3 regions of the Lactobacillus sp. ESL0700 genome follow, and region 3 is predicted to be linked to each of the others. Evidence: riboswitches for the same ligand, from Rfam matches in the RefSeq annotation. Region 3 holds a riboswitch; each other region holds the start of a gene.

Region 1 (10,540 bases), 260 kb from region 3:
GGTGGTAACAATGCCGGTCATACGATTGAAATTGACGGTAAAACATTTAAGATGCGGTTAATTCCTTCCGGTATTTTTGCGGCAGATAAGGCTGCTGTAATCGGCAACGGGGTCGTGATTAATCCCGAAGTTTTACTAGGTGAATTGGAAAATCTGGAAAAGAACGGAATTGATACCAGTAAATTACGAATTTCCAATCGGGCACACATCATTATGCCGTACAACATCAAGCAGGATGAATATCAAGAGGAAGCCAAGGGAGCTAATAAGATCGGTACTACCAAGAATGGTATTGGACCAACTTACATGGATAAAGCTTCTAGAATTGGCATTCGCGTTTGTGATTTACTAGAAAAAGATACATTTGAAGAAAAACTGCGTGCTAATTTAGCAGAAAAGAATGCTTTGTTCACCAAGGTTTATGGTAAGCCAGCACTTAAGTTTGAAGACATTTTTGATAAATATTACGAATATGGCCAAAAGATTAAGAAGTACGTTACGGACACGTCAGTCTTAGTTAACGATGCACTTGATAATCAAGAAAAGGTACTTTTCGAAGGTGCCCAGGGTGTAATGCTCGATATTGATGAAGGAACTTATCCATTTGTCACATCATCTAATACAATTTCTGGCGGAATTGCTAGTGGTATTGGGATGGGCGCCAACCGGTTACATACGGTTATCGGTGTCTGCAAGGCTTATACTACCCGTGTTGGTGCTGGTCCATTCCCAACAGAATTGCTTGACGCAACTGGTGACCGCATTCGCGATACTGCTCATGAATACGGAACAGTCACCGGTCGTCCACGTCGTGTTGGTTGGTTTGATTCTGTTGCTTTGCGTCATGCTAAGCGGGTTGCTGGAATTAATGCTTTAAGTTTGAACCTACTCGACATTTTTAGCGGCTTTGACACTGTTAAGATTGCAACTGCTTATGAATTAGATGGTAAGAAAATTGACTATTATCCAGCTAGTCTGAAGGAACTTTACCGTTGCAAGCCAGTCTATGAAGAATTACCAGCTTGGCAAGAAGACATTACCAAGGCTAAGACTTGGTCAGATTTACCAGAAAATGCCCAAAAATTCTTAAAGCGGGTTGAAGAAATTGTCGGCATTCCGTTAGTTACAGTTTCTGTTGGTCCCGATCGTGAGCAAACGATTGTTTTACAAAATCCATGGGAAATGTAACCGATGCTTGAACGCTACACACGCCCGAAAATGGGTGAAATTTGGACAGATGAAAATAAATATGCGGCATGGCTAAAGGTCGAGATTGCGGCAACCAATGCTTGGAGTGAACTAGGAGAAGTTCCGGCAGCTGATGCAGCCAAAATTGCTAAAAATGCTAGTTTTACTGCGCAGCGTGTTGCAGAACTTGAGCAGGTAACGCATCATGATGTAGTAGCCTTTACCAGAACTGTTTCGGAGAGCCTTGGCCCAGAAAAAAAGTGGGTTCACTTTGGTTTGACCTCAACCGACGTGGTTGATACCGCTCAAGGCTATATCTTGAAGCAAGCTGATGCAATTATTCGGCAGGATTTACTTGCACTAAAAGAAACGATTGCAGCAAAGGCTCTTAAATATAAGGATACTGTTGAGATGGGCCGGACACATGGCGTCCAAGCAGAACCAACTACTTTTGGTTTGAAGCTTGCTCGTTGGTATGCCGAAATTAATCGGGACATTGACCGTTTTGAACATGCGGCTAAAGGTGTTGAATCTGGGAAAATTTCTGGTGCTGTTGGGACTTTTGCCAATGTGCCGCCGGCTGTTGAAGCCAGTGTAATGAAGCAACTGGGCTTAACGCGCCAACCAATTACCAGTCAAATCTTGCCGCGCGACTTGCATGCCGAATATATTGCCACTTTGGCACTGATTGCTACAAGCATTGAAAACTGGGCAACGGAAGTTCGCGGTTTACAACGTTCGGAAATTCATGAAGTTGAAGAACATTTTCGTGCTGGTCAAAAGGGTTCATCGGCGATGCCACACAAGCGTAACCCGATTGGCTCAGAGAACTTATGTGGTATGGCGCGGGTTTTACGTGGTAATATTGTGACGGCCTATGAAGATGTAACTTTATGGCATGAACGGGACATTTCGCATTCAAGTGCTGAGCGGGTAATTTTACCTGATACCACGATCGGGATTGATTACATGCTTGACCGCTTTAACCGGATTTTGACTAACCTAGATGTTTTCCCTGAAACAATGCTTAAGAACATGGACAAGACCTATGGTCTGATTTATTCCCAGCGTCTATTGTTGAAGCTGATTGATGAGGCGGGCTTATCTCGTGAGGCAGCTTATGATATGGTGCAAAAGTTAACGACTAAGTCATGGCAAGATGGTATTTCATTTAGAAAGCTAGTTGAAGATAGTCAAATTATGAATTACTTGTCCGAGGATGATGTGGCTGACGCCTTTGATTACCATTATCATTTGCGTCATGTCGATGAAATCTTCCATCAAGTAGGACTTGAATAACAAAAATGCAGACTTAATCAAGTCTGCTTTTTTAATTAGAGTCGTTTTAATTGCAACTTACGCACTTAAAACGACCACTTATGCAAAGAGGGTAGATTTTAACTTTAAATTAGCGTTTAATAATCATCATGAAAGGCAGGTGAGAATCATGAAAGTAAAAATTGACCTTGACCCTGATGTGACCGAACCAGTGGTAACAATTCAAGCAAAAGAATTATCGCCAGAAATTGAGCGGATCTATCGGCAGTTGCAGGAAGTCAGTCAAAGGCCTGACCAGCTTGAATGTTATAAAGATGACGTTTCATATTATTTGGATTTAAATGACATTTTGTTTTTTGAAACAGAAGATCGGCAAGTGGTTGCACATACGGGACGTGATTCGTTCAGCGTTAACTATAAATTATACGAATTAGAGAACTTATTGAGCAGTCAGTTTATGCGCGTTTCCAAATCCACGATTTTGAATTTGAAGCAAGTATATTCATTGACTAGGTCTATTACTAACTGTCAGGTACACTTTCATGATACTTACAAAACTGTCTATGTTTCACGCCACTATTACCACAGCTTGAGTGATCGATTAAACGAGAGAAGGCCATTATAATGAAAAAGCAAAAGATTAGAGAACTGTTTTGGGGAATAGCATTACTTGGAGCAGCAATCTTTTTAATCATGAATCAGTTAAATTTGTTTTCGTTTCGGCTAAATTTTTGGACGATTTTTTGGACAATTATTTTTGGTGCGTGCTTGATTGAAGGCCTGACTAATCGCAGTATTGGCGGCACGATTTTTTCAATTGCCTTTTTGTTAATTGTGTATGCCCAGCCACTAAAAATCACTAAGATTGTCCCGTGGACTGTCTTACTGGCGGCATGTTTAATCACTGGTGGCCTGCACATGATTTTTCCGCACAAACGGCACCATACGCATGTGTATATTAACGGACATAATGTCAATGGTGGTTGGTCAAAGTTTGGTACAGAAAAGTCATTTCACGCCGATCATGTTTTTGACAGTAGCAGTCAGGATGTAGACGAGCAAGATATTGTGGTTAATCAAAAGCTGTCTGATGTTTCGCGGTATGTTCGCTCGCAGAGTTTGCGCAGTGTTACCATCAATTCGTTAATGGGGGATGCCAAGGTTTATCTTGATGCAGCTAAGCCGGCAACTGATACGGTAATTGTAGATATTAATTCATCAATGAGTGATGTCTCACTTTATATTCCGTTATCGTGGCATGTTGATGACCAGATGTCGTCAATTTTCGGCGATGTTGAAATTAATGGCAGCTCTAATGGCGGTGGGCCAACGCTAGTGTTAACTGGCAATAGTAAGTTTGGCGATGTAGAAATTAATTACGTTTAAATTGAAATATCTGTTCCTGATTAGGAACAGATATTTTTTATTTATGATTGATTTTTATTACTAAATGTAATAATATGAAGTTAGTTTCATATGAAGTGAGCTTCATATTGAATATTGAATGTAGAGATGAAAATAATGCCGAATTTAGTGAAAAAATTGCGACTAGAGCATAAATTAACTCAGGAAGAACTGGCTGACAAAGTTGGGGTTACACAACGAACAATTATTTCTGTAGAAAAGGGCAAGTACAAGCCATCGCTATTACTAGCATATAAGTTGGCGTGCTTTTTTGGCATAAGTATTGAAGATTTATTTTGTTTAAAAGAATATTTGGAGAACCAATAATGAAGAAAAAGCTGCTGCGTTCCGCTGTTTATGGATTGTTCTTTTTAGTAATGAGTTTACTTGAAATAGTGATCGTTTTTCATGATAAAGATGTGGCATATAGAATTAAACATATTATTTGGGCAATATTACTGTTAATTTGTGCTTCAGGCTACCTGGTTAATTGGCAAGACATTAAAAAGGGTAAGCGAGACATTTGTGATGATGATGAACGTGACCATTATATTGATCGTGCAGCTGGTGCACGAGTAGCTAAATGGTTGAATTGGTTGATGTTTGGTGTCATCGTGATTTCCACATGCTTATATGGTATTTACAGGCAAGATGATTTAATAATAATTGTTGGGCTTTCAATATTCTATTGGAACATTAGTTTAATCCTAAAAATTATCTTCACGATTATTGAGGAACGAAAAAATTAAATATAGGGTCGCCAGTAATCATAGCGGCCTTTTTTGCTAGCAAAAAATCACGTCTAATGGCGTGATTTTAAATATATATACTTTAATTATGCCACGGAGCATCAAGCATTGCCTGAACAGTTTCATTAATATCGCTACTTTGAGCAATCATTGAAATTACTGCTGCACCAGCAGCTCCAGTATGAGCAATATCAGATAAGTCTTTTACCGTGATGCCGCCGATAGCAACGATGGGATGCTCACTGCTGGTTACCAATTCGTTAAGACCATTGAGACCAATTACAGGGTCAGCGTCAGCCTTGGATTGTGTCGTGAAAATCGGACCACTACCATAATAATCAATCCCGGCAATTTGGTTGCCAGCTTCAATTTCTGCTAAAGTCGAGCAGGAGTAGCCCACAATCATTTGACTGCTAACTTCGTCAATTACTTGTTGGATCGCTTCGTCACTTTGACCAACGTGAATTCCCTCGGCGTTAACTGCTTTGGCTAACTCTACATCATCATCGATAAAGAAGGGCACTTGATATTGTTGGCAAAGCTCGTGCAACTTGCGAGCCATTGGCAGTCGCTCATTATCATTTAAAGTTGAATTAGGTCCCTTATCACGAAATTGAAAAGCCGTAATCCCAGCTTCTAGTGCCTCTTCGACGATTTCCGGCAAAGTTTTACCCGCAGGTAAATCTTGAGTACCACAAATAAAATAAGACTGAAGAATGTTTGCGTTAAACTTTTGCATTAGTTTTTCCTATCTATTTTGCCCAGTGGTTGAGTGGTCCGTGACCATGACCCACCTGGATTGTTTGTTCAATTGTCTTTGTAACGTACTTTTTAGCGAGTTTAATAGCCGCGGCTAAGTCATGTCCTAGGGCAAGTTGAGCAGTAATTGCGGCAGCTAAAGTATCACCAGTGCCATGCGTGCGGTTAGTATGCGTGCGCGGACTGCTAACCCAGAAGCTGGAGCCGTCTTCAAGAAGGGCAAAGTCGCGGACTTCTTCAGTAGTGGAATGTCCGCCCTTGATTAGCACGTTTTTAACACCCATATCTTGCAGCGAGTAGGCAAGGTCGGGATACTGCTGCTGCGAAGTAACCGTCATGCCCGTTAACACCTGCGCCTCTGGCAAGTTGGGAGTTACTAAGTTGGCTAATGGCAATAACTCCTTCTTTACGGTTGTAACTGCATCTTCACTTAGCAAGTGAGCGCCACCTTTAGCTACCATGACGGGATCAACTGTAACTGGACCGAAGTCATATTTTTGCAAATTTAAGGCAACTTGGTGAACGTGAGCAGCATCACCGAGCATGCCGGTTTTGGTTGCCCGAATTTTAAAATCAGCAGCTAAAGATGCACACTGCTCATCAATCATTTCAAGTGGGAGCAAGTGCGATGCTTGGACGCCCAACGTATTTTGAGCAGTAACGGCGACCACAACGGCAGTGCCAAAGACGCCTTGCATTTGAAAAGTCTTGAGGTCTGCCATAATACCAGCACCACCGCCAGAATCTGTTCCAGCAATTGTCAGAACTTGAGGGAATGAATTAATTTCTTCTGCCATAAAATACTTCCTTAATCATAATCAGCAATCTTTTTAATATCGGCAACTTGCACCTTGGCTAAGTAGTCCATGAGGTACATCCCAAAACTGCCGGGGCCAACATCGGGATGATCTTGGACGACCAATTGTCCGATTGAGCCAAACACAAGCGTTGCAGCTTGAGCCGCCTCGAAGCGACTATCGGTTACTGCACAAAAGGCAGCGACAATACTGGTTAACATGTCGCCAGAGCCTACATGAGCTTGAAACAGAGGGGTACCATTATGAACGTGAACCACATTATTGCCATCACTAATTGTATCAGTTGCACCACTAGCAATAACAGTACAATGATACTTTTTAGCTACTTCCTTAGTAATTTCATCAAGGTCGCCCGTGCCAGATCCAGCATCGATACCCTTAGCATTCCATGCAAATTCGCCTAAAGCAGCGATTTCTCCCGCATTACCACGAATCACACTCACATGAAAGTTCCATAATAAGTCTTGGGCAACATCAAGTCGATATTGAACAGCACCAACAGCAACAGGATCTAGTACGATTGGCTTTTTGTATTCTCGAGCTAAATCGCCCATTGCCTTCATGTGTGCAATCTGTAATTTAGTTAAACTACCCATGTTAATGGCAACAGCCGAGGCCATATTGACCATTTCGCTGGTTTCATCAATTTCGTTACTCATAATGGGCGAAGCACCAATTGCATTTAATCCGTTGGCGACATCTTGAACGGTAACGAAGTTAGCGGCATTAAGAACAACGGGGTTCTGCTTGCGCAATTTATCTAATAATTCTAACTGCATATTTTTCTCCTAAAAATAGTTGAAGAAGTCCTCAGAGCCATAACTTTAAGCTAATAAAAAAGCTTTGGCACATAGTTGTGTCAAAGCAATAGGTAGTTGACACGTTCCTCGCGCAAGTATTAGCTTACAGGTTCAAAGGGTCTGAAACGGTGTTTCATCTCAGCCTAAAAGGCCCCCCTCGTGTTATCGCTTCCAATTATAGCGATTTTTAATGAAGAATACAATGATAAGTTAGCGGCGAGATTAAAGTTAAAAAATAAAGACCAAGCTAGTAATGACAGCTTGGTCTTTATTTTTTTATTGTTAGATAAATTGTAAAATCGTCATCAAAATTGGCACTACAATAATAAAGAGAATTGTACTTTCGACAACAATGTTAGTTGCGTATTTAACATCGCCGTGTGATTCGTTAGCCAAAATTGGTAAAACAGCTAACATTGGCGTTGCTGATTGCACAACTAGAGTTTGCCGCATCAAACTTGGCAAGTTGAAGCCAGCATTCATTCCGATTTTAATTAAAATAATTAAAACGATTGGTGAAAGAATGAACCGACCAATTAAGGCCAAAATTGAGTCGCGATCGAACTTGACGTTCTTAATTCCGGCGTCATGCAGGACAATCCCGATATAAACAAGTGAAAGTGGCGTTACTAAGTTCCCAACGTAAGTTAATGTAGAGTTTAAGAAGGTAGGTACAGGAATTCCTAATAGCATCCAGACTAAAGCGACAATGAAACCAACAAGTGGCATTGGTAAAAGCTTCTTCCAATTAATTTTGTGGCTAGTCTTTTTACCGTTAGCAGTTGGGTCGTCGTTTTGAATTAAGAAAACGCCAAATGCCCAAGTAGAAACGGTGTTGATAATGTAATATACCAGGAAGTAAGACATGGCTTTATCACCAAAAAGTGCCATGTTTAGCGGCATTCCGATGAAAATTGTGTTGGCATTAACCACGGCGTTCATAAAGATACCACGGCGGCCAGGACGGATTTTAAAGACTTTGACGCAGAGCCAAGCAATGATATAGCCGATAATTACGCCCAATGCTGGGAACAATAATTCGGTTGATAATTGCAGCAGGCTGCCGCGGCTAAGGTTTTTCATAACAGCTGTAAAAATCGAAGCTGGCAGGGCGATTTTAGTAATAATACTAGAAATTTCACTACCAAATTTATCGTCAATCCAATTAAATTGTTTTAGTAAAAAGCCGAGAGCCATGATTAAGATAATCACGACAACGCTTGATACAGATGTCAAAAAGACTTGCATAAAAAGTTTCCTCTTTCTGTAGTTAATTAATATTTAGGCATCCACTTTGTTTCTTGAACGGCTTTTTTGGCGTCAGTAATTCCTTCACCTGCTAAACCTTGATCAATTGCAGTTTGAGCTACCTTTTCGGCAATTGTGGCTGAGAAACTGGTTAGTTTTGCAACTGGCGGCAGAACCGCAGCACCAGCAATAGTTGGATCAACAATCCCACCTAAAGCATGGCTGGCGGTTGCGACCATTTTATCGCTCATTAGCTTAGACTTCACGGATATTGCTCCAAGACCGAGCCCTGGGTATACCAGAGCATTATTGGCTTGGCCAATTTCATAAGTTACACCTTGGTATTCGACTGCATCAGCAGGAATCCCAGTTGCAACAAGAGCCCGGCCATCAGTCCACTTAATTAAGTCTTCAGCTTTGGCCTCGGCTAATTTAGTTGGATTAGATAACGGAAAGATAATTGGTCTAGCTGTATGTGCTGCCATTTCTTGAACGATAGCTTTAGTAAAAGCACCGGGCTGTGTCGAGGTCCCAATCATAATCGTAGGGTGGACAGCTTTAACCACGGCTTCAAGGTTAGTTAGTTCATCGGCATTAGCAAATTCACTGCGTGTTCTAGTGAAGTCTTTTTGGCCAGCAGTCAGCTCGGGGGTATCATCAAACAACAAACCTTGCTTATCGACAAGGTAAAAGTGCTTGCGAGCTTCTTCTGGACTTAAGCCTGCACGGACTAATTCGTCCCGCATCATATTTGCAATTCCGATACCAGCAGTTCCGGCACCAAAGGTTAAAAAGACTTGGTCTGTTAACTTTTTCTTAGAAATATTTAACGCACCAAGAACTGCGGCTAAAGAAACAATTCCTGTTCCTTGAATATCGTCGTTGAAAGTAAAAATATCGTTTCTGTATTTATTTAGAATGGTTGCGGCATTTTCGCGACCAAAATCTTCAAAGTGTAACAAAACATGCGGGAAGACAGTTTCGATATTTTGGACAACTTCGTCGACAAAAGTCATGTACTGTTCACCTTGAATGCGGTGATGACGGTTACCCAGATATTCTGGATCATCAAGCAAGGTTTGGTTATCAGTACCAACGTCTAATACAACGGGCAAAACTTGGCTGGGATCAACGCCGGCAGCTGCGGTATAAACCATCAGCTTACCAATAGCGATGTCAACGCCGTTAACGCCCCAGTCGCCAATGCCCAAGATGCCTTGAGCATCGGTTGCGACAATTAAACGAATATCGCGACCTGCAGCAGCATTAGTTAGGGATGCTGTGATATTTGCCGCATCGTCAATTGATAAAAAGGCCGCATTTTGCGGGTTAGTAAACAATTGACCATATTGTTCAATTGAGTCGGCAACAGTGGGATCGTAAACGATTGGCATAAATTCAACAATATGTTGCCCCATCAAGTAAAAGAACAATGTCCGGTTCTCGTTGAAGATATTCATTAAGAATAGACGCTTCTCAAGAGCAGATGTTTTACTTTGAAATTGGTTGTAAGCTTGACTTGCTTGCTCAGCTAATGTTTGCACACGTGCTGGCAATAGTCCGGTTAAGCCGTATTGTTCACGCTCTTGCTTAGTAAAACCAGTTCCCTTGTTTAAAAAAGGATTATTTAAAATATTTTGTCCTTGTTCCATAATTGCCCTCCAAATATAATACAATAAGTATTTTTAATAGCAACAATTCTGTACTTTACGCGGGTAATAAATTTATTGTCAAACTTTGCTCAACTTATAATAAAATGTTATATGAGCAAATTAATTAAGGGGTGAGAGTAATTTGGATGCATTAAACGTTAAAGACTTGATGTATTTTTTAACAATTTTAGAAAAGCGCAGCTTCTCGCAAGCAGCCAAGGCATGTGGTGTGTCGCAACCAACGTTAACGCTGGCAATTAAGCGACTTGAGAGTGACTTTCAGACTAGCTTGCTGGTGCGAGATCATTCACACCAGCAGTTGCGGCCGACATCAACAGGTCAACAATTGGCGCTGCATGCGCGGTCAATTTTAGCGGAGCTCGATTTGACTAAGCGCGAGATTGCGCAGATTGAGCGTCAGGTGATTAGACTGGGACTACCGCCAATTATTGGTAATTATTATTTTCCGCAGATTTTTCCGGAATTGTTTAAGGCGGGCTTAACCAATTCACTAGAAACGATTGAGGCGGGCTCATCACATTTGCAGGAGCTCTTGGAATCAGGCGACTTGGAGATTGCACTGCTAGGCTCAATTGAGCCCACAATTAATGACCAGCTACATGTTGATTTGTTTGCCAAGACTC
Region 2 (10,540 bases), 270 kb from region 3:
CATAAATATACTCAACTTCCACAAGTGGAATCTTAATATTATAAACTTGCTCAAGTAAATGCAAAGCCTTCTTGATATAGTTAAAATTGTCCTGACTATTCTTATCTATCTTAAAATCTATCGGCTCGATTTCTAAAACCTGATTACGAATTATTCTTTCAATCATACAGCTGATATGTACATACAATGCCATAATTGTTTGGTTAGGCAATCTCGTGTCCAGATACTCATCTATTTTCTTGATACACAAGTCAATATTTTTAATTACTTCTTTTGTATCTAGTATTGTTAATGAATTAATTACCCTTTCAATACTGAAGTTTTTCAAAATCAAATCATTAAATCTGTATAAATCATCTACACTCAGGCTATCTTTTAACGTACCTTGCAGCAAACTGATTTTGGAGCCATTAACTAATTGATCTAAGGAAATAAATGGGACACTGCTATATTTAGGATCAATTGTCCCAATCACAACTAAAACATTATATTTTCTTTTAATTGCACTTTCCTGATCCTCAATTTTTAGCCATTCATACGAACATGCCATAATCTTAATATCAACGTCTTTTGGCAAACTTTCCTGAATCATTTCCTTTATCTTATTTGCTGTCCCCACACCAGTTGAGCAACAAACAATAATCACATTTTGCTTAACCATCTTGGGATAAACAATTCGATAATCATTATGAATTACTTTGTCCATCTTCTGTACAATCGTGTCAATTGGCCGACGCTCTTTAACATAACTTGCAACAAACAGTGCCAATTGAGTAGAAACATTATTAAAAATAACCACAGGAAAGTTCAAATCTTTTTTGAGTAATTCTGGAATTTTTTCCAAAGATCCCATGTCTGCCATTAAGATTAAGCCATTAGTTACGTGCCGAACATGAATATAATTCGACACCTTTTGAGCAATATCTTCTGTTTGAATATCTATCGGCATGTCAAAAGCATCCAAAAGCGGTTCACCAGCAATTTTATTAACTGTATCCGCAATACTACTAGCAGTTGAATAGCCATGAGCTAGCAAAATACAATGTATCAAGCCAGAATTTTTCTTACGTTGTACGCCACTAAGATAAATCGTCAGAAAAAGATTATCGATTTCATCAGTATGCAAATTTAGCATTTTACTTACAACGTTAATAACCGTTTGAACAACCTGAGCCGTATAATTACTTTCATTCATTTTAGTAATTATCTCGGTTGCCAGTTGCCCCTCATGTGGTGAAACAGACCAGCAATTCTCTTGTCTAAAATAAAAATAATACGAAATGGCAACAATAAGATTGCCATTAAAGTCATTGCGCAAGTCGTCCTGCAGGTATCCTATTTCACTATTAAGTGATTTTTTAATAAAATCCAAGGGCAATTCGCCAATATCTAAAATATCTTTTTTAAAAACTAAGTAATCACACAAGGCATTAACTTTAGAAAAAGCCTTAATTTGAAAAGAGGAAAAATCCTCCTGCTCATACATAGAAAAAATATTTTCAAAAGTTTGCTTAATATAGTTAATGCTTTGGCGGTTATTTATAAAATCGGTTAATTTACTTTCCGAGTTAATGACAATATCACTCTGCGATTGTGACATCCCCTGCTTATCCAAATTAACCTCAGAAAGCAAAATATCTTGCGGAAGATCTCCGAGTTTAACTTGCACTGTGCCAGCTGAGTCAGCTTCGCCCAAAGCACTAGCCACAGACAATAAAACAGCATTTTTCAGTTGGCCAATGTTACTTTTGAAATCCATGTTCATCAGCGTCGCAAAGACTTGATTATTAATTTGTAAACTTCGCCCAATTTTCTTGGCATGTTGGATATAAAAGTAAATTATCAACGAACGAATTTCGTTGGAAGTCCTTTCTTTCAACGGTGGCATCGTAATCTGAACTGGAATCCGGCGAATAAAAGTCGATAAAAAGCTACTCTGAATATCTTCGGTAGTAGCACAAATTAAGCGCACGTTTACCTGTCTTTTTTCCGCGGCTTCACCTAATGAGGAGACTGTTCCTGTATCAAGATAAGAAAATAATTTTTCCTGGCCCTTAGGATCTAGCCTGTGAACCTCATCCAAAAACAGCATGCCATTATCGGCCTCATCAAACAATCCTTTATGGGCTTCGTCCGCACCGGTGAATGCTCCTTTGGCATAACCAAATAATGTACTGGTCAATAATTCCGGATTATCCGCGTATTCCGCACAGTTAAAACTAACAAATTTTCCTTGTGCGGCAATATATCCCTTCTCTACACAATAATCAAAAAACTTTCGCGCAATGTAGCTTTTACCCGTTCCTGTTTGACCATTAATTAGAATTGGCAACCTCCCAGGATAAGACGCTGCTGCCTTTAGCTTTCTAATCTGGCTATAAAGTGACTGGTCATGACCAATCACACTTTTAAAAGTATCGGAACCAGAAAGGCTCTGCTTCAATTCGGCAATACTTGCATATTCCTGCTTTAATGGCTGATCGCTGTCTTGCCCGACACTAGAGCGATCTACAAAAATCACAGGCCGAGTGTTAATTTTAATAATCTGATTTTCTTTTACCAATTGATTAAGATAATGACTGACCGTATTTCTTTTAACATTTAATTTATTTGCCAAGTCACTAGTTGATAAAAAGTGTCCTTCAGATTGATTATTTTCCTTAATTAAAGATAATATTTTCGCTTTAATATTCATACCACTTGCTCCGTAAATTCATTTCACAATTATGTTAGCGGTTTTACAAAAACTGTTCAAGGCGAAATCGGTTATTTTAATTTAAAATCTGTTATTTATCACTTTATCAGTGGTATTTCAACCCAAACTAAAGTAGAATGTTATGTGATAAAAAAGGAGAGTCTGAATGTCTAAACTTGAAAAACCCGTCGTAATTGGGATTACCGGCGGCTCGGGCAGTGGAAAAACAACGATTGCCCATAAAATTGTTGACCAAATGCAGGAAAATGAACACGTCCTAATCATGACGCAGGATTCATACTACAAGGATAATACCGGTATTCCGATGAGCGAGCGGATGAAAATTAATTATGACCATCCCGATGCGTTCGATATTCCCTTGCTTAAAGCACAAATCAACGACTTACTTAACTACAAGCCAATTGAAATGCCAGTTTATGACTTTAAAGAACACACAAGAAGCAGTGAAACTATTCATATTGAACCTGCTGACATCATCATTCTTGAAGGAATTTTGGTTTTAGGAAGCGAAGAAATTCGGAACTTAATGGACATTAAGGTCTATGTTGATACCGATGACGACATCCGCTTCATCAGACGACTTGAACGCGACATTAATGAACGTGGCCGTTCAATTGACTCCGTAATTAGCCAATACTTAAGCACAGTTAAGCCAATGTATCATCAGTTCATTGAGCCAACCAAGCGTTACGCCGACATCATTGTTCCCGAAGGCGGCGCAAATGATGTTGCGATTGACATGTTAACCACTAAAGTCCACGCAATTTTACGAAAAGAAGTAACCAATTAAAAAGGCCGAGGAAATTATCCTCGACCTTTTTATTTATTTAAAATTATTCTATTTTTGGCTTTAACGCCCGATCAAACAAGTTAGTAATCAGCTTAACTAACACCCCGTCAAATAAAACTGACGAGATGATACTGACAAAGAACATCACAATCTGCACCTTAACCGCAAATTTATACCAGCCATACATTAGATAGCACGGTATAAAAAAGCCAAAGCTAGCAAAAAAGGCACCTGTCAAAACGCTGCGCCAAGAAAATCTTTGGTAGCGAGATTTTTTCGGGAAAAAGCCAATTTCATTCGTTAAGCCCTGCATTAAACCAGAAACCACAGTGGTGACGCCCCACTGGCCGCCACAAGCCATCTCCACGATTGAAGCCAGCAATTCGCCCACTAATCCCGAGCCAGTTGTCGGGACAAAATACATCGCAAGCGGCGCCGCCATTAACCATAACCCCGCAAAAAAGGCGTCGGTTGCCGGAGCGTACCCCGTCGGCAGCAGCAACATTTTAACCAAATTATAGAGCCCATTGGTGCCATAGGTATAAAAGATACCCATCAAAATCCCAATTAAGGCAACTAAAATAATAGCTTTAACATTCCATTTTGATGATCTTGTAAACATGATTGGCCTCGATTTATGCAAGCCGTGGCTTTAGCGTGCGGTCAAACAGATTAGCGATTAATTTAACCAACACCCCATCAAAGACAAGCGCTGAAATCATGTTGGTAATAAACATGACAATCTGGACCGTCATATTAAATTTACCCCAACCATAAAGAATGTATGACGGAATAAAAATTCCTAATCCGGCAAAGAAGGCACCAATCATCACACTCTTCCAAGAAAAGTTTTGATAACGTACGGTTTTCGGGAAAAAGCCGATTTCATTCGTTGCTCCTTGAATCAAACCGGAAATAACCGTTATTGCACCCCATTGACCACCAATTGCCATTTCTACAATTGAGGCTAAAACTTCACCAATTGTACCAGAGCCAATTGTCGGGACAAAGTACATTGCAAGTGGTGCCGCCATTAGCCATAAGCCCGAAAAGACGGTATCCGTTACTGGTGCAAAGCCCGTGGGTACAAGTGCCATTTTAATAATGTTGTAGGCCCAATTAAAGCCGTAAGTATAAATCACTCCCATAATAATTCCAATCAATGCGACCAAAATTACCGACTTAACATTCCATTTTGATGATCTTGTGAACATAAAAAATACTCCTAACTAACTTTTAAGTCAGAAGGAGTACAAATTAAATGCTTGTTCAAACACTTCCCTAACGCAGGCATTGTCCTGTTCAGGTTCCGAGGGTAATTCTCAGCTATTGGCACCCCTAGTGACTAATTTTTAATTAAAAATAGTATACCACAATGATAATGATAGTAAAGCAATCCCCGATTTTCACTAATCATCAAAAAAGAAATTATTATTGATTACTTATTCTTATCATTTTGCTTATTATTTGACTTGCGAACCCATCTAGCAATCATGCCATTTCCTTGGCCCCGCATGATTGCGTTAAAGTTACGGCTAAAGGCAATTAAGAAAACCATGCAGTTAAATGTAAAAATTACCATTGCAACTGTTACGACAACTGTATTTTTACAATATACCAAAATTGGGATTAGCAAAAAAATACTGATTACTTCAACCCAAACGCTATAAATTTGGTGACCAGCGCGATAAACACGAGCGACAAATTCCCGTGCTGCCCAAAATAAGACGAGTAGCCCAATTATGATAATGAACGAATTTAGCTTCATTTTAATTTTGATGACTTTCGAATTTAAACTTAGTCCATGGTCGTAAATATTTTAGTAATGGCAATTCTTCTGGCTTAATCGCAGCAATCTTATTTTTCCGTTCGTCGCTATGTGGTTGAAGTACAACTTGTAATTCATTTTTATAAATACCAAAGCCGTCATTACCAATCAAAATATCGCCAACCTCAAATTGTGTTTGATTATCATGAGCTGGGTTAGCCTCTGCTTTGTGCCACACACGCGGCATGGTTGAGCGAGCAACTAAAGCATTGCTGTCGCCACGCCGAAAATGCTTGTCTTCCAGCAAAATTTTTTGCTCTAATGGACTAATTCCCGGTAACATTTCAACATCAAAAGATAATTCATATCTATCTAACTCACTTAAACGGCGCAGCTCATCCTCACTAGCATAAGAATTACCAATAATCACGTCATCAATTAAGTTAGTCATAAATAACGATTTGGCCTGAACTTCAATTGGTAAGTGACGGTCGGCTTCTCTAGTTGGCAAGCCATCATTTACATCCCAAGGTCCGTGTGTACCACATTGACTGGAAACAAAAGCAGCGGTGTGAATGCCATGCTTCTTAAAGTTTTTGCTACATTCTTCAAAGAAGTTATCTTCAAGCCCACAGCCAACTTGTGGATAAAAGTTGTGGCAGCCATAAATAAATGGTTCATTAGCTTGGTAGCTCAAGACGTTATCCAAGTACCCGGTATTATTGCTCATGTTTAATTCAATAATCATGTGTTCCGGATTAAATGTTAGTTCTGCCTCTGTTCTGCCGTCAAATCCTTCATCAAGTCTAATTGCAGTAGCTCCTATTTCTTTAAAAAATGACAAATCGGTATATGAAATCCCTAATTGCTTAAAGATACTTGGTGAAACATCCAAGGTTGTAGCAAAGCCATGCTTGTTCCCAAACTGAATAATATGTTGAAACTTTTTCTTAGTGGCTGCAACATCCTTAGCTTCCAACATACTCATAAAAATCCGAGTGAAGCCATATTTTTCACCAAGTAGTAAATATTGTTCGTCCTGTTTTTCATCACTGTGATCGGGATAAATTGATAACCCAATGTGGCGCATTGTCATAAAAAATCTCCTTATTTATCAAATTATGCATTAAGCAAAAAACACTTCAACCAAACTAGCTGAAGTGTTTTTAATTATTTTGCTAATTCTTCACTAACTAAGTCAAGCAGCTTACCTGCAGCAAGCGGAGTATACATTGTCCGTGGAATCAACAAGAAGTTAATATGATGGTCTTTAGCCTCATCTTCAACAGCTTGCTTGCGGAAAACGGCTTGTGGTGCCAATAAAACAATGTCATATTGATCAGCACTCAGCTCATCAGCAATGCCTTCCGTTCCTACAGCTTTAACTTCGACATCAATGCCACGTTTTTTACCTTCTTTTACAAGGCCATTAGCAATTAATGACGAACTCATTCCACCACTACATGATAATAAAATCTTCATTAGGTTTCCTCCTAAATTTCAATTATGCTTTTGCTGCTGCCTCAGCTTTCTCTGCGGCAGCAGTTTCAGCTTCAACCTTGACTTGGTGTCTGTCCCACATCTTAAAGAATGGGAAGTAGATTACCATTGAAACAAGAACGTTAACAATAGCAACCACAATTGCCCGCCAGTCATAACCAGTAGCAAAGAATGCTCCGATTGGCCCAGGCAATACCCATGGCACAATTGCCGTGGTCTTATTTAGCAAACCAGTTACGGTTGCTGCCCAAGTAATTACACCATCAGCCATTGGCGCTAAAATAAATGGAGCAGCAAAGTATGGGTTCAACACAATTGGCAGACCAAAGATAATTGGTTCATTAATGTTAAAAATACTTGGTACTAATACAACTGCACCCATTGCCTTACCAGTATCTGATTTGGACAAGAATGCAAGCAAAATACATAAAGCTAAAATTGAACCAGAACCACCAATATAAACAAAGAATTGTAAGAATTGCTCAGTCATAAAGTGTGGTACTGTAGCAGCAGTTGCACCGTGAGTAATTGCGGCCATATTAGCGTTTAAGTGTGCGTACCAGTATGGAACAACTGGAGTTGAAGTAATCGCACCGTGAATCCCAAACATCCAGAACAGTGAGTTGAAGAAGATTGGTACTAATACGGAAATCAGATTATCTTTACCAAACTGTGATAATGGTTGCAGTAAGTTAAGTAATCCTTGGTTAAGATCAAAGTGTAAACCAACTTTGATAAACCAAGCAATAATAATCAAAACAGCTGCCGGAATTAATGATGTAAATGCACTAGAAACTGCTGGTGGCATTGCATCTGGCATCTTAATAACTAAATTCTTTTCTTTGAAGAAATGAATTACCCAAACACAAACACAGGCAGATAACATAGCTGTAAATAGCCCATAAGAGCCAAAGTTAGTCGTTGGGAAAACAGTTCCCGCAGCTAATCCTGTAGTTTTAGCTGCTTGTGGGGTAATTGTTTCGGGTGTAATAGCCAACATCAAATAAACCATTACCGCAATTGTACTACTAGAGTTGCGATCAAGCTTATATGATTTTGCTAAGTGGGCAGCGATTGAATAACAAGAATACAATCCCATTAACCCGATTGAAAATGTTACTGGAATTTGAAATGCGGCCAAGTTTTGCTTAATAAACGGAATTGGCAGTTGCGCAATCAATGTAAAAATAGAACTAGCAATGGAAACAGGAATGATAACCGTCATACCATTGGCAATAGCCTGCATATAACGGTTACCGGCTACTTTAGCCATTCCGTTAGCTATTTTTTCTGAATTAAATTTCATGTGTACCTCCTTCTAAAGTAAATACATTTATTTAAAATTATTTTGTCTTATCTTCAAGCCCAACTAATTTTTTGTTCAAATTAACAATATATTGGGCTAAATCACGAATTAATTCTGCCGCCATCATTTGATCTTCAGCATGTACTAACAAGATACTAAATGGCAGTTTCTTCTGATCTGCTTCAGAGCTAATCACCTTTAAATGCACGTTTTGTGCGGTCTTCAAGCATTCATTTGCTTGTTTAAAATCAGCTTCGCAGTTATCAAAATTCCCTTTGTCAGCATCATCAATTACCTTCATCAGTAATGATCGTGCTTCCCCAGTATTGCTAATCATTTCAAAAGCAATCTGCTCAATTCCATCCATTGGCCTCACCTTCTTTCGTTGTTTATTTCAATTTTACTACTAACTATATATATAAAACAGCACAGCTGTTATTATTATTCACAATATGAGCATCGATTTGTGGATAGCTTTGCATGACTTGCTTAAGTAGTCGCTGCCTAAATTGTGCATTATTAACTACGACTGAACCGGATAACGCTAGCTGCGTTGGTACAGGCTCTTTATAACGATTTAGTAAGCCGATTACTTCAGCAGCCAACGCATCCGCCTGCTCATCAAGTGCTTGCTTAGCCAAAGGGTCAGCTTCAGCCAAGTGGGCAATTTCTTTAGCAAAAGCAGCAATTTGATCACGGGTTAGATCGTAGCATTTCTTCACTAATGCCGGCATCGTAGTTACAGCTGCTAACTGCATTAATAATTGCCCTAAAGAAGTAGTCTGACCCTCGTCATATTTACGCAGTGCGAGTTTAATCGCTGTTATTGCAATTTGATAGCCGCTACCAACATCATCAAGCAAGTTGCCCCAACCACCAAACCGATAGGTCTGATTTTGATTAACGCCATAGACGATTGAACCTGTGCCGGCAATTACCAGCGTGCCATCCTGACCATGCAAGCCGTTAATTAATGCCAGCTTGGCATCACTAACTAGCTGAACTTTAAGCTGTAATTTTGACTCTAGTTCTGTTGTTACCGCCGCCGCATTGCCACTGGTTTCCAGTCCGGCAATGCCGATTAAAATTTTGGTGCAGTCTTCTTTACCCAGTGCTGAAGTCAATTCAGTAATTACTTGAACCAAGTTGCTAATCGTTGCTTGCGCGTCTAAAAAGATATTCCCAACGCCAGCTGTCGCTTCCTTCAAGCACTTACCTTGGCTATCAAAACCGCGGGCAACGATATGAGTGCCACCGCTATCAATCCCAATCCGATATTTCATTGTTATGCCTCATTGCTGTTTAAAAAGTTTTTGATTTTTTGCCCTAAAGCAGAATTTAAAACATTTTTTGCCGCTGCGTCTCGCTGGCTGCGATCAATCAATGTCTGATAAATAGCAGCCAAGTCATGTCTGTCAGCCAAAGTTACTAATTCAGGCTGCCGAGTTAACTGCTGGTATCGCGTCTGAATTAGCCCCCACAGCTTCTGGTTATTTGCGGTAAAACTATCGCCATCAAGTGCTGAATAAACCAAACTAACGATGTCACCATATTTGCCAACTAAATAATGATCGCCGACAAAATCCTTCTTTTGCCCATCAATAAGCGGCGAATTACGCTTATTAGTTAACAGGATAATCACAGTCTGCCGCTCAAAATCCACTAGACTCAACGTGCCAGTCCAACCAGTGTGACCAATTGTATTAGCAGTCGGAGCATTAGAAAAAATCCGCGCATAGCCTGCATCGGCCTGCCGCCGCCAACCCAAACCAAATGTAGGATCAGTTGACTTTGGCTTAGCAAACTCGGCCAAAGTATCAAGATCAAATAGTTGCGTTTGACCATAACCACCATGGTTAAGCACCAACTGCGCTAAAACTGCCAAATCCGTCGCATTACTAAACAGGCCGGCATGACCACTAACACCCTTCATTGTGTAATAGGCCTTCGAGTCATGTACTTCTCCTTGAATTGTTGTCGTGCGAACGTGATTAAAATCTGCCGTCCCAGCAAAAGTATTACCATCAAGTTCAGTCGCAGCAGTTGCCGCACGCTGAAAGCCATGTTGCAAGGGATTAAAAGTAATATGCTTAAGTCCCAATGGTTGATAAACATTAGCTCTCACGTAGTCATCCTCTCGTTGACCCGTGATTTTTTCGATAATCAAGCCCAAGAGCATGTAATCAACGTCGGAATAAATTGTTTTTGTTCCCGGTTGATAACTCAGCGGGGTCGCGATAATTTTAGCTAAAATCTCGTCACGATTTTGTGTATAAATTTTATCAGCCAATTCGTTATGATTATCAAAATATTGAGGATCAGCAGGAAAGCCAGCTTGATGCTCCAAAATATCTTGAATTGTTAAATCATCCTTGCCCTTAATCTTATCTTGCGGCTGATCCTTAAATTCAGGAAAAATATCAGCGACTCTACTTCTAATCGCCAACTTTTTCTCATAGA
Region 3 (10,540 bases):
AATTTCTGTTATTTTGTCACAAGCTAGCAACTTAGACGATGTTGCCGAGCTTTTCCAAAAGCAAATCACCATCGTTAATGACGCTAACCCAACACTTAAGGCTGTCTCGCCACTACACTTCATCTTTTCAGACACAACTGGTGCAAGCCTGATTATTGAGCCTGAAGAAGATGGTGTTCATATCATCAAGGATTCAATTGGTGTCATGACCAACAGCCCTGATTATCATTGGCACGAAACTAATTTACGTAATTACCTGTCTGTAACGCCTCATCAACATGACGACGTTAACTTTTTAGGTAAAACCTTAAAGCCATTCAGCCAAGGTTCTGGAACTTTTGGCTTGCCCGGTGACTACACCCCAGTTTCTCGCTTTGTCAGAACTGCCTTTATGAAAAACAATGTGGAGCAGCCAGCTGATGAACTCGCAGCTGTTAGCCTTGCTCATCATATGCTGGAACCTGTTAGCATCCCGCGCGGCATCGTTGTCACACCAAATTCAACCTTTGACTATACCTGTTACAGTGCTTATATTTGCGCCGAATCCAGAAGTTACTATTATTCAACTTATAACAACCAACGGATTAGATGCGTGCGCTTAACACCAGACTTGTTACAAGAGACTGATTACAAGGAGTTCAAAGTCAATCCTAAAGAAGATATTGAATATCAAAATTAATAGCAAAAAGCTGTAGTTATTGAAACTGCAGTTTTTTTGTTGTCAATTAATCATAAAACGTATGAACAAGACCAATAACAATTATCATGCTAAAATTTTATTTATGGTATAATTTTAGCAGAATAAGTAATATATTTCGTCATGTACGAAGTAGAGTGTGCATGCAAGTTTGACCACTTGTAAGGTACCGGGAGCAGCCTTAATTGACTGCTTTTTTTGTTTCTTTTTAAAAAGTCTTTAAGGTCACGAATAGATAAAAAAATATTATAAATAATTGCTAAGAAGTATCTATCGTATAAGTCAATTGTCAATTACTAATTTTTAGATATACTACAAAAGTGCTAAACTGTAGCTAAATAACTAAATATTTATTTAAAACTATTAATTAAAAGGAATAGAGACATGAATAAATTTTACAAAAAGTTACTAGCAGCAATTACTACCTTTTTAACCATTTTTGCACTAAGTAGCGGCACAGTTAATGCTGGCAATTCTACTCAAGTAAACCAATCTAACAGTGCAACGATTGTTAAAGCAGCCAGCCACCGTACAGCTAAACGAAGCAATCGCAAAACTTATACTGTTTATATTGCTACTATGCATGGCAAAAAATATCATTCTTCACGTAATTGCCGTACTTTGAAAAGGTCTCGCGGACATATTAAAAAGATTTCTCTTAGTCGTGCGAAAAAATTAGGCTACACGCCTTGCAAAGTTTGTTATTAAATTTATAACGAAAAAAGCGATAACTCAAAAAGTTATCGTTTTTTGTATATTTAATTCAAAAAAAGTAAAAAGCTACAGTCAACTTGACCATAGCTTAATAGTTATATTATTTTACTTGCCGCCTTCGGCTCTTGACTTGTAAATTCCACCATCAGTGTTAATTACTAAGTCCTCGCCTTCGGTGATAAAGTCAGGCACTTGAACAACCAAGCCTGTTTCCATTGTGGCTGGTTTACCCGAGCCAGTAACAGTTGCGCCTTTAATTCCCGGCTCAGTCTGCGTAACCTTCATAACAACTGTTGATGGTAATTCAACTCCCAACAGCTTACTGCCGTTAGCGAATTCTAGCTGAACTTCAATATTAGGAATTAAGTAGAGCTTGTCATCACCCAATTGGTCGCTGGAAACTTCGTATTGCTCGTAAGTTTCAGTATCCATAAAGGTATAAATATCACCTTCATTATACAAATATTGGGCATTTTTCTTCGTAATATCAACTAGGTCAACCTTTTCCGTTGGCCGCATTGTCTTGTGGACCACTGCACCACTTTCGACATTACGCAAGTCCATTTGCATAACTGTATTACCTTTGCCGGGCTTGTGGTGGTTAGCCTTCAATACGCGAATCAGTTTGCCATCTTGACTAAAAACCATACCTTTTTTCAAATTAATTGCTTGTACCATGTTTATACTCCTTTAAATTTCAAAAATATTTAATGCCTAAATTCAAAGTCATTCACGCTGGAGGCAAAGCGAATTTTTCAATTAATTGTAAATAAATCTTCATATTCTTAGTATAGCAAATTAAAAGTGTCTAAGGTAGATTTGATCGATTAAATGTCCAGCAGTTTTATGCAAAATCAAACTTGCACGCTGCTTAGTTGGGGCAATATATTCACGTAAATTAACCAGATTCACCATCTGCCAAGTTTCTTGAGCTAATTGCAAGGCCGCTTCGCGAGGGCCATTAGCCATTTCATAATAAAAGTTATTGGGGTTATTTTTATTTAGTTCCAGCACCCTAACAAAGCGCTGCATGAACCACTTTTCAATCAGTTCTTCTGCGGCATCGATATAAATTGAAAAATCAAAAAAATCACTGGTTACAATTTGGCCGTTGGTCGGCAATTGCAACGTGTTAATCCCCTCAATAATCAAAATATCTGGCTTTTTAACATGGCCGTATTGGCCCGGCACAATATCACTCAACTCTTGTGAGTAGAGCGGATAAACAATATCATCTTTACCAGATAGGACATCCTGCAAAAAGTTAGTCAACAGACTCATGTTGTAACTTTCAGGGAAGCCTTTGCGATCAAAAATATTCCGCCGCTTCAGTTCCTGATTAGAATAAATAAAGCCGTCGGTCGTCATCAAGTGCACCCGCAACTCGGGATAAGTTCGACTTAAGAGCACCTGCAATAGCCGTGCCGTCGTTGATTTACCAACGGCTACTGATCCCGAAATCCCAATAATAAACGGCGCCGCTGTTACTTTTTGGTGTAAAAATTCGCACTGCCGATCCTGCAGAGCGCGCTTTTCTTGGTAAACTAAATACAAATATTTTGTTAAGCTGCCATAGATTTCACGCACATCAGTTAAATTAACAACGTCGCCCAAAGATTTGATTTTTGCCAGCTCATCCTGGCTAATTTTGACCTGGTTACCCGCGGAAAACGACGCCCACTGATCCCGATTAAACTGCAAATAATTTTTCATTTAATTGTCCTTCAATTCGTTTTCTTCTATTATAAAGTAAATAAATATTAGCACCAAAATATTTTGGCTTTAATCAAAATGAAAAGAGAAACTATATGAAAAATATTATTTTATTCGGCGATTCCTTATTCAACGGCTACCGCAATGGTCACGACACTAACTTAATTACTAATGGCTTACAAAAAGCTCTTGGTAGCGGCTTCCACGTAACCAATTTTTCCCAGAGTGGGGCGACGACTGCCGATGGCTTAATGCGGCTGCCACTGATTGACGACAATGCCGACCTAGTTGTCTTAGAATTTGGCACTAATGATGCAGCATCAGATTGGGGCATATCAAGCAGTCGTTACGAGCATAATTTAGAAAAAATGATTACGGCAATTGACGCTAGTCGCTGCGTACTAGTCGGACCTTCTTATCCTAACCCTGATAACAAGAACATCATGCAGTTTTACACTGCAGCTAGCCTAGCTCGCTACAATGAAATTGCACAAAAGCAGGCACTGCAGCACAGCATCCCGTTTATCGATTTAATTGCTAACTTACGCAACTTACCCCAGCTTGCTTCTTATTACCAAGCTGATGGGCAGCACTTTTCCGACTTAGGTAACGACCTTCTAATTAATCTGGTAGTTAACGCAATTAAAGAAAAATAAGCACACAAAAACTCACGTTAATCCACGTGAGTTTTTTTCTATTATAATTCGTAAGACATCATTACGTGCTTAATGCCAGCCTCAGTAAAGGGCTCGCCCACCACTTGATAACCCAAATAATCATAAAATGGCTTAGCTTGCCACTGAGCATGACAATACAAGTGGTCAGCGCCACGCTTTTTCAGGAAATCATGCACCTGGGCCATCATTTGACTGCCTAGCTTTTGTCCACGTGCCGCCTTGGCAACTGCAACTCGGCCCAACATCCACTTGCCATCTTCTAGAAAAATCCGGCAGACAGCTAGTGCCATCGTCTTGTCCTCATTTAATAAGTAAACTTGGATAGCCGTTAAGTCTTCATCGTCTAATTCCGGCACCGTAATCTCTTGTTCGGTTACGAAAGTGTTAATCCGTAAGCGAGCAATACAAAACATGTCGCGACCCGACATGTCATCAATTCTTTTAAAAGTGAATTTTTCCTTCTCCACGAGCAATCTGCCTCCTATTTTTCTTCATATGTTTGCGGGTCAACCGCTAATAGCGGACTCTTCTCCCCTGTATAAATCAAATCGAGCTTGTACATTGCGCGTGAAGTAATCGTGTAGACCAGTTGAATTTCATCTGCCTGATTGTAACTCGCCTTAGAGGCATCCCACATGACAACGGCATCAAATTCCAGTCCTTTAGCCAAGTATGACGGGATAACCAGCGTGCCGTCAACCAACCGCTGGTTAGCAGTCGCAATCAGTGTTGCCTTGATGCCATCTTCTTTCAGCTTTTGACTGACAAACTTGGCACTTGCCAAATCCTTAGTGATAACTGCTGTTGTCATTTTGCCAGCAGTATTAGCTTCCAGAACTTGCTCTAAAACCGCAATTGCTTCAGTATCATCCTTGCGGCCCCACAATGCCGGCTTTGGTCCCTGACGGTTGAATGATTCAATCTTTTCGCCTTGCCGTAAAATCTGCTTGGTAAAGTCGGTTAACTGCTTAGTTGACCGGTATGACTTGGTTAGTTGCACCACCGCCGTCTTTTCTGGGTCAAACAAGCCACTTATCTGCTTTAACAGACTGCGACTTTCATCTTTAGTAAAAATCGCCTGGTTCAAATCGCCGAGCATCGTGAATTTTGCCCGCGGGAAGTTATACTTCAAATAACACAATTGAAATGGCGTATAATCCTGAATTTCATCAATAAAGGTGTAACGCATCTCATAATTAACGTGGCGGCCGGTAATTAAATCATACAGATATAAATATGCCGAAACATCATTCATGTGAATGTAATGCTTCATAAAGCTGGCCTTCACGTCTTCTACGTGCTTCGCCCAATCAGTGGCACTAATCTGCCACTTATTAAGGTCGGTCATCTTTGGAACTGCCCGCAAAAAGCTCAGGTATTGTGCACGCATATTGATAAAATTATTGTGTCGAATTTGCTGGTAAACCTTGCCTAAGGCCTTAATTACAATCTTGCGGCCCAAGAATTTTTCTTCTTTTTCTTCGGAATCAAATTCTTGGTCTGGGCGGTCATAAAGAGCATTCAACTGCTCCTTACTCAAGCTTTCAATTGTTTCTGACACCCAGGCCTTTTTAGTTTCCGCATTAATCTTGCGGTTAAGCGTCTTAATCAGTTCTTCACGCGTTGCGTCAATTCGATTACTTAAATTATAGTTAGAATTGTATGAATAGTAAATCTCATTTATTTTATCTTTAGCAAAAAACGGCCGCTTCTTGTTCCGGAAAAAGATGTCCTTAAAGACAACGCCGCGCTTATTCAAGTGCTTGGCATAACGCGTTACCAATTTAAAGAAAGCCGTCGAATCCTTAAACTTACCGATTGCCGTATCCGCATTTTGATCCTCAAATTGATCAAATAGGTTTTCCACGTTCATTCCCGGCAACCGCCGAGCCACAAACTGCCAATAAGTCATTTGGACCATATTTTGTTCACCCATTTCTGGAAGGACATTTTTAATATAGTCATTAAATAATTGGTTAGGACTAAACATAATTACATCGCTACTGGTCAAATTTCCACGATAGCGATAGAGCAAATACGCAATCCGCTGTAAAATTGCGGAAGTCTTACCTGACCCAGCAGCCCCTTGGACAAACAACAAATCAGCACTAGTATTTCTAATGATCTTATTTTGCTCACGCTGAATTGTCGTCACAATTGACTTCATTTGCGTGCTGGACTTTTCTCCCAGCACCTCTAAGAGCATCTGATCGCCGATTGACTCATTGGTATCAAACATGTTTACAATCTGACCATCTTCAATCATAAACTGGCGCTTCTTTGTCATATCAACGGTAATCTCACCATCTGGTGACAGATACGAAACTTGCCCCAATTTGCCATCATAATAAATGGAAGAAATCGGCGCCCGCCAATCATAAATTAAAAAGTGATTATCCTTATCCGCAAACGAACCTAAGCCAATATAAATCGTTTCCGGCTTTTCATTGCCTTCTTTAAAATCTACCCGGGCAAAGTAAGGCTTTTTTTCCAGTCGCTGAACAGTACTGAGCTGCTTAGCAGAATGTTGCCAAGCATTCTCACGTTCATCAAGCAGTTGCTGCTGCTGGTGAATAGAAAGGGCCGTTTCCATTGAGGTCGAATAACCATCATAATCTAACCGAACATCATCGAAGAAATGCGAGTTTAAGTTACGCGCTTCACCTTCAGCCGACTTAATCGCCGCAGTTAATTCTGCCCGCCGCTCTTTAATCATCTTCAAGATGACATCGAGATGCTTCTGTTCAAACTGTTTTTCATCCATCGCTTTTACCATAAAGTCACCTATTCTTCAAAACTTGCATACTATTTTAACACGAAATGAACTTAATATATAATTCTTGGGGCTCATTTACTAAGATTATTAAAAAGTGGTGAAAAATGATGAATTTACTTCTATAATCATCTGTATTGGGGATGATTTTATCATGGAAAAGTTTTTACATTTTTTACGTAAATTATCTTGTGCATTAGTGGTTGTTATTTCCCTAGGCAGCCTTTATGTATCGGCTATTAGTCCTGTTAACACGCCAAGTCAAGTGGTGTTAGCTAAACATCCAACTCGAAAAACCGCCAAAAACTCGGGCAAAAACTGCCATTGGCCAAAAAGGACTGCCAAAGTATACATTAACTTAGGCAATAATCCCGAATTAACGCAGGCTACTCAAGATGCCATTAGTGCTTGGAACGATACCGGTAGTTTCACTTTTACCCAAACTAGTAAAAAGAAACAGGCGCAAATTACAATTGGGCCATCGTTTGACCCAGACACTAAAGCTACAGGCTTGACAGGTATTACTTACAATCCCAAGACTAAGCAGCTTTACAAGGCTAAAATAAAATTAAATGTTTATTATCTATTAAATCCTATGTATGATTATACTTATCAGCGGATTATCAACACTGTCGAACACGAGTTAGGCCACGCGATTGGTCTTAACCACAATAAGGGCAAGTCCGTTATGTATCCTGCCGGCTCCATTTACCCAATTGAGCCGCAAGATGTCGCTAAAGTTAAGCAAATTTATCATCATAGATAATTAAATTGAAGGAGTAAAAAGTAATGAAGCGAATTTATATCGTCCGTCACGGACAAACTTATATTAACCGGTACAACAAGATGCAGGGCTGGTGTGACACCCCTTTAACTGAGGACGGAATTGCCGGTGCTGATAAGGCAGGAGAAGCACTGAAAAATGTGCCGTTTGACATCGCCTTATCCAGTGATTTGAAACGGGCAAGCGACACCTGCGACATTATCATCAAGCACAATGTTAACCGTGATGAAATCCAACATATTGCAACGCCGCTGTTTCGCGAACACTTTTACGGCTACTTCGAAGGAATGGACAGTGACATGGCTTGGCAAATGATTGGCGGGCCTCACGGTTATAAGAACCACTATGACTTATTCAAGAATGAATCAATCGATACGGCAACCGATTGGATTAAGGAAGCCGATCCGTTTCACGATGCCGAAAACGCCAAGGAATATTGGCACCGCGTTGACCAGGGCTTCGACTTAATCAGCCAGCTTGATGGGGCCGAAAATATTCTGCTAGTAACGCACGGCTTTACCATTCGTAGTATCGCTGACCGTTTTGGTGATTTTGATGTTAGTGAGGGGCCACGTAACGCGTCAATTACCATCATGACCATGAGTGACAAGCAAAGAAAAGTTACTTCATACAATAAAATGAAACTATAATTTACCGCTTTCTTTTATATTGTTGAAAGCGTATAATCAAGATTAATATTTATTAATAAAGTCTATGGGGTGCGTTTGAGCTGAGATTAAACCCATGAACCTGATCTGGACAATACCAGCGCAAGGAATAGGCTAATTAAGCTAAATCCCGTTCGCTATGGTGCGAATGGGATTTTTTGTATGGCTAGTTGGGAGTTAAAATGACTAACAAAGGGAAACAAACGGAAAAACTTACTATTTTGGCAATTATGATTGCGCTGGATGTGGTATTGTCCCCAATCTTTCGCGTGGAAGGGATGGCACCGATGTCTAGCGTAATCAACGTGATTGGTGCCACGATGCTAGGGCCAGTTTATGTAACCATCATGGCCACTTTGTGCGGGATTATCAGAATGTTAATCATGGGCATTCCGCCGCTGGCTTTAACTGGTGCCATCTTCGGTGCAGTATTAGCTGGAATTTTTTACAAAATAACCGGCAAAGTCTGGGCAGCTTGCCTCGGTGAAATCATCGGTACTGGAATCATCGGGTCGCTCCTTTCTTATCCGGTGATGGTCTTGTTTACCGGCAGCACTAACAATCTTTACTGGTTTGTTTACACGCCGCGCTTTATTGGCGCTGCCATTATCGGCTCAATTGTTGCCAGCATTGTTTTATTAAAATTAATCAAGGTAAAGCAATTTCAAAAAATCCAGCAACTATTTTTCAAATAAATTAAAACGGCAGTTCTTTAACAGAACTGTCGTTTTTGGGCTATAAAAATAAGTTATTGACCCACTATTTAACGCCTGATCATTGATAGGTAAGTAATTCCTGCCCAATTGCCTGGTCTAAAATAAGTTCGTTGGGATAGCCAGCCTTAATCGCGGCGTAAACGACTGGCGTCTTTAAAATTCCACTGGCAACTAAAATCGAGTGGTCCTTTGATTTTAAGTCCTTTAATCCTATGCCGACAGTCCGTTCATCAAGCTCGCGGCTAACAATGTCGCCATTAGAATCAATAAAGTGCGAGATGACTTCGCCCACTGCCTTTTCTTGCAGCTGCTTTTTCTGTGATTTATTAAAATACCCTAGCTGAAACAGCAATAAGTCCTTGCGCACCGCGCCGACACTATAAACGGCAATATTAGCAGCGCGGCCTAACTGCAATGCCTGATTAATAAAGTGATCTTTTTCCACGATTTCCTTAGTAGTTTTATTATCAAAAAACGGCGGCAGCGGCAAGAAGTGGGCAGTTGCACCAAGAGCAGCAGCAAACTCAGACACACTCTCATCTGCATACGTCTCCTCGTTATTGATATTTACGCCGCCCTGGAGTTGGACAACCTGCACGTCGGGAACAACTTGCTTTTCCAAGCTACTTGTTACCATATGAATTGTCCTGCCCCAGTCCAAGCAAACAATATCATGTGGTTTAATTAGCTGCTGCAAATATTGCGCAGTATATACCCCCACACCTTTGAGCGCCGTTAGTTCACCATTAAAATTGCTGGGAACAACTGAAATTTTACAATTAAACTTTTTCGATAATTGTTCACTTAAACGATTACTATTAATTAATGGATTAGAAATTTTAATCTCGACGATGCCTGTTTCACGGGCCAATTTCAATAGTCGTGAAACTGTCGGCCTTGAAAGCCCAACCTGGTGTGCGATCTCGGATTGGCCTAAATCTTCTTCATAATAAAGTCTGGCAATGGCCGCACTCTGTGCCAGTTTCTTTTTATTATATTTATCAGCCATATAATTCTCCATTATTATATTTACTATCATTGCAGTTAATAAATTCAAGTTTATTCGGCTTGATAATTTTACCATAATCCTGCTTAAAATTAACAAATATATTAAAATATAGTGTTACATTGCATACAAATAGGCATTCACCATTACGGTTGAATGCCTATTTTCATCTGCTAACTTAACCGCCAAAGTAAACTCGTTGAACATCAGGATTAGCCAATAATTCTGCACCTGTACCAGATAATTGGACATTGCCAGTTGCCAATACATATCCGCGATTAGCAATGGCTAGTGCCTGCTTGGCATTTTGTTCAATCAATAAAATTGTCGTTCCTCTTTGGTTTAATTCCTTAATAATTGTAAAAATCTCTTGGATAAACAGCGGTGATAAACCCATTGACGGCTCATCTAGCAAGAGTAATTTGGGCCTTGCCATCAATGCTCGCCCCATTGCCAGCATTTGCTGCTCACCACCGGAAAGGGTAGCCGCATCTTGATTTTTTCGTTTCTTTAAAATAGGAAAACGAGCAAACACCTCATCGTAACTCTGCTTTGTTTGCGACCTGTCACGGGCTAAAAAAGCACCCATTTGCAAATTTTCCATGACTGTCATTCCTGCAAAAATATGTCGACCTTCGGCAACCTGTGAAATTCCAGCGGCCACAATTTGTGGTGCCTTCTGGTGTTCAATCGCCGCACCTTGGTAAATAATTTCACCATCCTTGGGTTTTAACAGACCAGAAATTGTTTTAACAATGGTTGATTTACCAGCACCATTGGCACCAATTAAGG

The links. Region 3 has a riboswitch for thiamine pyrophosphate ahead of thiW (energy coupling factor transporter S component ThiW). Riboswitches for the same ligand answer to the same signal wherever they lie in the genome.
Region 1: linked by a shared signal. The riboswitch ahead of thiM (hydroxyethylthiazole kinase) and the one ahead of thiW (energy coupling factor transporter S component ThiW) in region 3 are both predicted to bind thiamine pyrophosphate.
Region 2: linked by a shared signal. The riboswitch ahead of OZX63_RS02235 (ECF transporter S component) and the one ahead of thiW (energy coupling factor transporter S component ThiW) in region 3 are both predicted to bind thiamine pyrophosphate.

Annotation. Positions count from the first base shown of each region.
Region 1 covers NZ_CP113930.1:1,872,420-1,882,959, reverse strand. The annotation lists gene OZX63_RS08975 (adenylosuccinate synthase) at 1-1,188, shown strand, start outside; gene purB (adenylosuccinate lyase) at 1,192-2,487, shown strand; gene OZX63_RS08965 (LytTR family DNA-binding domain-containing protein) at 2,636-3,091, shown strand; gene OZX63_RS08960 (LiaF domain-containing protein) at 3,091-3,852, shown strand; gene OZX63_RS08955 (helix-turn-helix transcriptional regulator) at 3,988-4,197, shown strand; gene OZX63_RS08950 (hypothetical protein) at 4,197-4,619, shown strand; gene thiE (thiamine phosphate synthase) at 4,702-5,358, opposite strand; gene thiD (bifunctional hydroxymethylpyrimidine kinase/phosphomethylpyrimidine kinase) at 5,372-6,175, opposite strand; gene thiM (hydroxyethylthiazole kinase) at 6,187-6,975, opposite strand; TPP riboswitch at 7,063-7,164, opposite strand; gene OZX63_RS08930 (AEC family transporter) at 7,279-8,244, opposite strand; gene OZX63_RS08925 (malolactic enzyme) at 8,271-9,896, opposite strand; gene OZX63_RS08920 (LysR family transcriptional regulator) at 10,039-10,540, shown strand, end outside.
Region 2 covers NZ_CP113930.1:418,129-428,668, reverse strand. The annotation lists gene OZX63_RS02250 (sigma 54-interacting transcriptional regulator) at 1-2,695, opposite strand, end outside; gene udk (uridine kinase) at 2,862-3,506, shown strand; gene OZX63_RS02240 (ECF transporter S component) at 3,550-4,128, opposite strand; gene OZX63_RS02235 (ECF transporter S component) at 4,142-4,720, opposite strand; TPP riboswitch at 4,768-4,856, opposite strand; gene OZX63_RS02230 (hypothetical protein) at 4,945-5,274, opposite strand; gene OZX63_RS02225 (MupG family TIM beta-alpha barrel fold protein) at 5,276-6,370, opposite strand; gene OZX63_RS02220 (PTS fructose transporter subunit IIA) at 6,445-6,756, opposite strand; gene OZX63_RS02215 (PTS transporter subunit EIIC) at 6,779-8,080, opposite strand; gene OZX63_RS02210 (PTS lactose/cellobiose transporter subunit IIA) at 8,118-8,447, opposite strand; gene OZX63_RS02205 (BadF/BadG/BcrA/BcrD ATPase family protein) at 8,491-9,363, opposite strand; gene pbp4b (penicillin binding protein PBP4B) at 9,366-10,540, opposite strand, start outside.
Region 3 covers NZ_CP113930.1:149,963-160,502, reverse strand. The annotation lists gene OZX63_RS00810 (choloylglycine hydrolase family protein) at 1-679, shown strand, start outside; gene OZX63_RS00805 (hypothetical protein) at 1,082-1,405, shown strand; gene efp (elongation factor P) at 1,517-2,089, opposite strand; gene coaA (type I pantothenate kinase) at 2,210-3,124, opposite strand; gene OZX63_RS00790 (SGNH/GDSL hydrolase family protein) at 3,220-3,780, shown strand; gene OZX63_RS00785 (GNAT family N-acetyltransferase) at 3,822-4,268, opposite strand; gene helD (RNA polymerase recycling motor HelD) at 4,283-6,577, opposite strand; gene OZX63_RS00775 (matrixin family metalloprotease) at 6,729-7,340, shown strand; gene OZX63_RS00770 (histidine phosphatase family protein) at 7,364-8,008, shown strand; TPP riboswitch at 8,064-8,153, shown strand; gene thiW (energy coupling factor transporter S component ThiW) at 8,209-8,721, shown strand; gene OZX63_RS00760 (sugar-binding domain-containing protein) at 8,801-9,751, opposite strand; gene OZX63_RS00755 (ABC transporter ATP-binding protein) at 9,927-10,540, opposite strand, start outside.